Regions from separate parts of the Laedolimicola intestinihominis genome, predicted to be linked through region 2. Evidence: a T-box and tRNA genes for the amino acid it is inferred to sense, from the RefSeq annotation. Region 2 holds a T-box; the other holds one or more tRNA genes.
What was found. The T-box of region 2 lies ahead of metG (methionine--tRNA ligase). A T-box ahead of a tRNA ligase gene usually reads a tRNA of that ligase, here a tRNA-Met.

Region 1: it encodes a tRNA-Met, which carries the amino acid that the T-box ahead of metG (methionine--tRNA ligase) is inferred to sense. The anticodon was not compared.

What each region holds. Positions count from the first base shown of each region.
Region 1 covers NZ_JBBMFE010000001.1:301,165-304,441, forward strand. Annotated here, with positions in the region: gene thrS (threonine--tRNA ligase) at 1-757, shown strand, start outside; gene nudC (NAD(+) diphosphatase) at 833-1,675, shown strand; tRNA gene WMO29_RS01270 (tRNA-Val) at 1,849-1,921, shown strand; tRNA gene WMO29_RS01275 (tRNA-Met) at 1,927-2,000, shown strand; gene WMO29_RS01280 (DNA-deoxyinosine glycosylase) at 2,202-2,696, shown strand; gene ispF (2-C-methyl-D-erythritol 2,4-cyclodiphosphate synthase) at 2,905-3,277, shown strand, end outside.
Region 2 covers NZ_JBBMFE010000017.1:63,464-66,740, reverse strand. Annotated here, with positions in the region: gene WMO29_RS14820 (DUF885 domain-containing protein) at 1-787, opposite strand, end outside; gene WMO29_RS14815 (50S ribosomal protein L25) at 925-1,515, opposite strand; T-box leader at 1,774-2,053, shown strand; gene metG (methionine--tRNA ligase) at 2,113-3,277, shown strand, end outside.

The DNA.
Region 1 (3,277 bases), on a different contig from region 2:
CATGACGCCGGAGCAGATCAAGGACGAGATCAAGGGCGTAGTAGCTCTGATCAACGATACCTATTCCATGTTTGGATTTAAGTACCATGTAGAGCTGTCCACCCGTCCCGAGGATTCCATGGGAAGTGATGAGGACTGGGAGATGGCTACAGCAGGCCTTAGAGACGCTCTGGACGAGCTGGGTATGCCTTATGTAGTAAATGAGGGCGACGGCGCGTTCTATGGCCCGAAGATTGATTTCCATCTGGTAGACTGCATTGGCCGTACCTGGCAGTGCGGAACCATTCAGCTGGACTTCCAGCTGCCCCAGCGTTTTGAACTGGAGTACGTGGGAGCAGACGGCGAGAAGCACCGCCCGATCATGATCCACCGCGTGGTATTCGGTTCCATCGAGCGTTTCATCGGTATCCTGATTGAGCATTTTGCAGGCGCGTTCCCCACCTGGCTGGCTCCGGTTCAGGTACGTGTACTGCCGATTTCCGACAAGTATATGGATTACGCAGAGCAGGTAAAGAAGTCTCTGGATGAGGCCGGTATCCGTACCGAGCTTGACAAGCGCGCGGAGAAGATTGGCTACAAGATCCGTGAGGCACAGACCGCGAAGATTCCGTATATGCTGGTGGTAGGTCAGAAGGAAGAGGAAGAGGGCGCTGTCTCTGTCAGAAGCCGCGAGGCCGGAGATCAGGGAGTAAAGGCTCTGGACGCTTTCATTGCTGACGTGAAAAAAGAGATTGAAACCAAAGGCAGAGAAGCATAAAATTGTTTGAACGCAGATTCCCCCGCCCGGAGGCGTAAGCCTTCCGGCGGGGGATTTTCATAAAGGAGAATCGATATGATACAGGATATTGCGCCGCATATCTATCACAATGAATACTGCCCGGAGAAGCCGGACGCAGACAGCTATCTGATGTATTTTGAGAAACATAACGCGCTGGCCCGCTGGGATGGGGTGGAGATTGCATTTCCCAGATTCCGGGATTTTCCGGAGGTGAAGACGGAGCTTTCGGAGAACATCATCTATCTGTTCACAGTGGATGATAAGAGATTCTATCTGGTAAAGGAACTGGCCCTGCCGGAACGCAAGGGCTTTCGGCTGGAAAGTAACCGGAGATTTCGGGACGCACAGCCTCAGTGGTTATCCTTCGCCGGCATCACTGGCTATCAGCTCTGGCACTGGTACGACGTCCGCAAGTACTGCGGCCACTGCGGCAGCCCCATGGTGCATGACGCAAAGGAGCGCATGATGCGCTGCCCGGACTGCGGCCAGATGGAATACCCGAAGATTTCTCCGGCAGTCATCGTGGGTATTCTACATAAAGATAAGATTCTGATGTCCAAGTATGCGGGCCGGGATAATATCACCTACTACGCGCTGATTGCGGGATTTACCGAGATCGGCGAGAGCATCGAGGAGACCATCCGCCGGGAGGTCATGGAGGAAGTGGGTCTGAAGGTCAAAAATATCCGCTACTACAAGAGCCAGCCCTGGTCCTTCTCCGAGACAGTCCTGATGGGCTTCTTCGTGGATCTGGACGGTGATGACGAGACCGTCACCCTGGACACCGAGGAGCTGGCCACTGCAGAATGGTTCACGCGGGAGGACGCTCCGCCCCAGCCCCTGAATATCAGTCTGACCAGTGAGATGATCTGGCAGTTCAAGAATGGAAAGGTGTAAAAAAACACCTTTCCCGTAAAAAAATAAGGTCAAAAAATCCAGTATTTATGCGGCTTTTGGAGATTCTGAAAAGAAAATGAAAAAAAGTTGAAAAAAGTGCTTGACTTTTCTTTGGTTATAAGGTTATAATAAGCAAGTCGGTTGGGACGGCAAGTCAAAACCGAGAACGAAATGGGATCTTAGCTCAGCTGGGAGAGCATCTGCCTTACAAGCAGAGGGTCATAGGTTCGAGCCCTATAGGTCCCATTTATGGCGAGGTAGCTCAGTTGGCTAGAGCATGCGGTTCATACCCGCAGTGTCGGGGGTTCAAATCCCTTCCTCGCTACTAAGATTCAGACCCAAGAACGAAATCGTTCTTGGGTCTTTTGTTTACGCGAGCAACGAGTCAAAGTCCGTGCTTGTACGAGACCTTGACGGTGCTAAGCGCCAGTGGCGCTTGTTCAGCACCGACCGAAGTGGAACGTAGATGCCGCGATAACGAGTAAAATTCGCGAAGCGTATTTTATCTCGTATACAGGAGGATGACATGGAACAGGTGCAGCATGAGATACCGCCGCTCTACGACGGACATTCAAAAATTTTGATTCTGGGCAGCTTTCCGTCGGTGAAATCGCGGGAAGGGCATTTCTTCTACAATCACCCGCAGAATCGATTCTGGCGCGTTCTGGCGGCCGTGACGGGGCAGGAGACGCCGGGGACGATTCTTGAGAAGAAGGAGTTCCTGCTTAGGAGCGGCATTGCCCTGTGGGATGTGATCGCAAGCTGCGAGATCGAGGGCTCCAGTGACAGCAGTATCCGGAACGTGGTGCCCAATGATATCCGCCCCATATTGAAGACAGCGGATATCCGTCAGATCTATGTAAACGGCGGTACGGCGGAGAAGCTGTATAAAAAATACATTTTCCCGGAGACGGGACGGGCAGCGGTGCGGCTGCCATCCACCAGTCCGGCCAACGCGGCGTGTTCATTGGACAATCTAATCGGGCAGTGGAAGGTCATAGGGGAGAGCTTAAACCAGTAGCGAGCCTGCGGGCACAGTGGAAAGCGGTTATTGCAAAAATCGTATCAAGTTGTCATGGATTGGCTATACTTATGCAAACATTTGAGATATAATAACGGCAGACAGGCTGTTTTGCCGGAGACTATTGGACAGGCATGGAGGCGCGACAGCATTTTCCAAAAAATAAGAACGAAAACCGGGCGGAATTTCCCGGAGAAAGAGGTATAGAATGCGGGTAGGAATGGGATATGACGTACACAGACTGGTGGAGGACCGAAAGCTGATCCTGGGCGGCGTGGAAATTCCCTATGAGAAAGGACTTCTAGGACACTCCGACGCAGATGTGCTGCTTCACGCGATTATGGACGCTCTTCTGGGCGCAGCGGCCCTCGGCGACATCGGAAAGCATTTCCCGGACACGGATCCGGCATATAAAGGCATCTCCAGTATCAGGCTTCTGGAGCATGTGGGAAAGCTTCTGGAGGAGCAGAATTACGTGGTGGGCAATATCGACGCCACCATCATCGCCCAGCGCCCGAAAATGGCGCCCCATATTCCTCAGATGCGGGCAAATGTGGCGAAGGCTTTACAGATTGAAGAAA
Region 2 (3,277 bases):
ATGTTACTAAAAAATGTTCGTCGATTTCCCCGGAACTTTCATTGAGTATGACGGAAGTTTCTCTGGAATTTTGAACAGAGTCAATATCGGTGACTGATATGTTTTCAGGGGTGTTCTGATTGATATTACTTGGGTTAGAATTATGGTAGTCTGCGCCGTCTAAAAAATCCTGACACCCCGCAATCACCGCGTCGACACTTTCATCCGTCATAAAAAGTCCAGCCTGGACCTTCTCCTTTTCATACGCGCATAATTCCTCAAAATACGCGTCCGTCTTCGCCAACAGACGCAGATAAATATCCACATCCTCCTCCGAAGTAAAGGCATATTCCGCCAGCAGCACTGGAAGCTGCACCTGCACGCCCAGCAGCGGGCTGAACACTTCTTCATAATATGGAAAACGAAGCAACGCAAGCTCCCGGGGAATCTGCGTGTTCAGAATGTCCCATTCCAGTCGGTTGACATAAGAAAGCTCGCTTCGCGGAAATTCTGACAGGGCAGCGAATGCATTTTCCAGGGCGGCAGCTGATTGGGCTTTGGACTCCTCCGAGTAAGAGCCATAGGAAATCGGAAACTTACGAATCCCGTAAGCCACCGGATCAGCCAACGTATAATGAAGCGTCAGCGTGCTGCCGGTGACAGATTCCCGGAAGAGGCCGTTGGTGAAGGCTTCGAAGGCCTCATCGGCGGAAGTAGTGTCCGTACCGGGCAGACAGGAGCGGGAGAGAAGCAGAGCCGTCGTTAAAAAAGCAGAGAGAAAAAGAACAAAGAGGAAGGATTTTTTCATGGAAAACCACCGGAATAACTCTTGGTGTAGTTTATGAGAAGAATGGGGAAAAAAGAAATTGTTACGTGCAAAAAGACCGCATACCGAACTTTCACATCCGATATGCGGCCTTTCCAAATTTATTTCACTGTTCTAAATTATGCCTCTGCGGTTTCATCCTCAGCGTCTGCATCATCTGCTACGGCATTGTGTACCTCCAGTACGGTAGCAACGGTAGCTTCCGGGGAAGTATGCAGGTCGATGGCAGGATTCTTGGCAATATCCAGATCCTTAACCTTCAGTGTCTCGCCGACCTTCATGTGGCTGACGTCAACCTTGATCTTGTCAACCAGATCTGCGGGCAGAGCTTTGTAAGTAACTTCCTGAAGCATCTGCTGTACCACGCCGGCCTGTACATCGTCCTGGCCCAGCAGGATCACCTCTGCTACGGAGTGAACCTTCTCGGTGCTTACCAATGCCTGGAAATCGATTTCCAGAAGCTGTCCTCTTAAGGCATCGTAATCAATCTCCTTAATCAGCGCGTCGTAGGTCTCACCTGCAACCTCCAGCATTACCTGGCTGCCTTTACCCTCGGTTCTCAGGATGCGCTCTGCATCTGCCTTGGTAATCTGAAGGGGAATGGACTCCTTCATCTCGCGGCCATAGATATTGCCGGTAACATAACCTTCACGTCTAAGTTTCTTGGCTTTCGTCAACATGTCTCTTTTTTCAGCTTTTAAAGTATTCATTTATCTTTTCCTCCAAAATCTGAATCGCTTAGCAGCCTTCCACTTTGTGTAACAAACAGGTATTGTTAAGTGGTTCTATATTTAATTTACGGTGATTATTATAGCACTGATTTTTCAAAGTTAAAGAGTAAATTTGAACAAAAATGAGTATCGAAATTCGATAAAAAACTGAAAATTTTTAAACGAATAAGAGAAGAAAAGTCAGCAGGCTTGACAAAAGGTTTTGGCCGTGTTACGCTTCTTTTATATGAGCAAAATGCAAACGCTACGAAGAAAAGAGTAAGCTGTATGCGTCTTTTACAGAGAATTCCCGGTGCTGAGAGGGATGAAGACAAAAGAGCTGAAGATGGTTTCTGAGCGGCACGGATGAACGTAAGGTTATTTTCGATAAAGGGATTTCCTATGGGAAATGGTTTTGCGATAAGCCGTGATGGGTGCGCCCGTTACAGCGTCAGGGTATGCAGGTACCCGCAGAGGTCTGTCTCGTGAGGGACAGGCGAACAGAAGTGGTAACACGGGAATCATCCCCGTCTTCTTTAAGATTTAAGGAAGACGGGGTTTTTTGATCTTTCGTTTGCAGAGAAAGAGAGGTAAAAAATGGAAAAGAAAAAGTTTTACATGACCACGGCTATTGCCTACACGTCAGGCAAGCCCCACATCGGCAACACCTATGAGATCGTGCTGGCGGACGCCATCGCCCGTTTCCGGAGACTCCAGGGCTACGACGTATTCTTCCAGACCGGAACCGACGAGCACGGTCAGAAGATCGAGCTGAAGGCTGAGGAGGCAGGCGTTACTCCGAAGGAATTCGTGGACAATGTGTCCGGTGAGATTAAGCGGATCTGGGATCTGATGAACACTTCCTATGATAAATTCATCCGCACCACCGATGATTACCATGAGAAGCAGGTACAGAAGATTTTCAAGAAGCTGTATGACCAGGGCGATATCTACAAAGGTGCTTACGAGGGCATGTACTGTACTCCCTGCGAGTCCTTCTGGACCCAGTCCCAGTTGGTGGACGGCAAGTGTCCGGACTGTGGCCGCGAGGTGCAGCCGGCCAAGGAGGAGGCTTATTTCTTCCGTATGAGCAAATACGCTGACCGTCTGATTGACCATATCAACAAGCATCCGGAATTCATTCAGCCGGTTTCCAGAAAGAATGAGATGATGAACAACTTCCTGCTTCCGGGCCTGCAGGATCTGTGCGTATCCCGTACCTCTTTCAAATGGGGCATCCCGGTAGACTTCGACCCGAAGCATGTGGTATACGTATGGCTGGACGCGCTGACCAACTATATCACCGGCATCGGCTACGAGTGCGACGGAGAGTCCAGCGACCTGTTCAAGAAGGAGTGGCCGGCGGATTTGCATCTGATCGGCAAGGACATTATCCGTTTCCATACGATCTATTGGCCCATTTTCCTGATGGCGCTGGATCTGCCGCTGCCGAAGCAGGTATTCGGTCATCCGTGGCTCCTGCAGGGCGATGGCAAGATGAGCAAGTCCAAGGGAAATGTGCTTTACGCGGACGATCTGGTAGACATGTTCGGCGTGGACGCGGTTCGTTACTTCGTACTGCATGAGATGCCCTTTGACAACGACGGCGTGATTACCTGGGAGCTGATGGTGGAGCGTATGAACTCTGACCTGGCCAACACCCTGGGCAATCTGGTAAACCGTACCGTATCCATGTCCAACAAGTACTTTGACGGCGTAGTCAATAACACAGGTGTGCTGGAGCCGGTAGACCGCGAGCTTC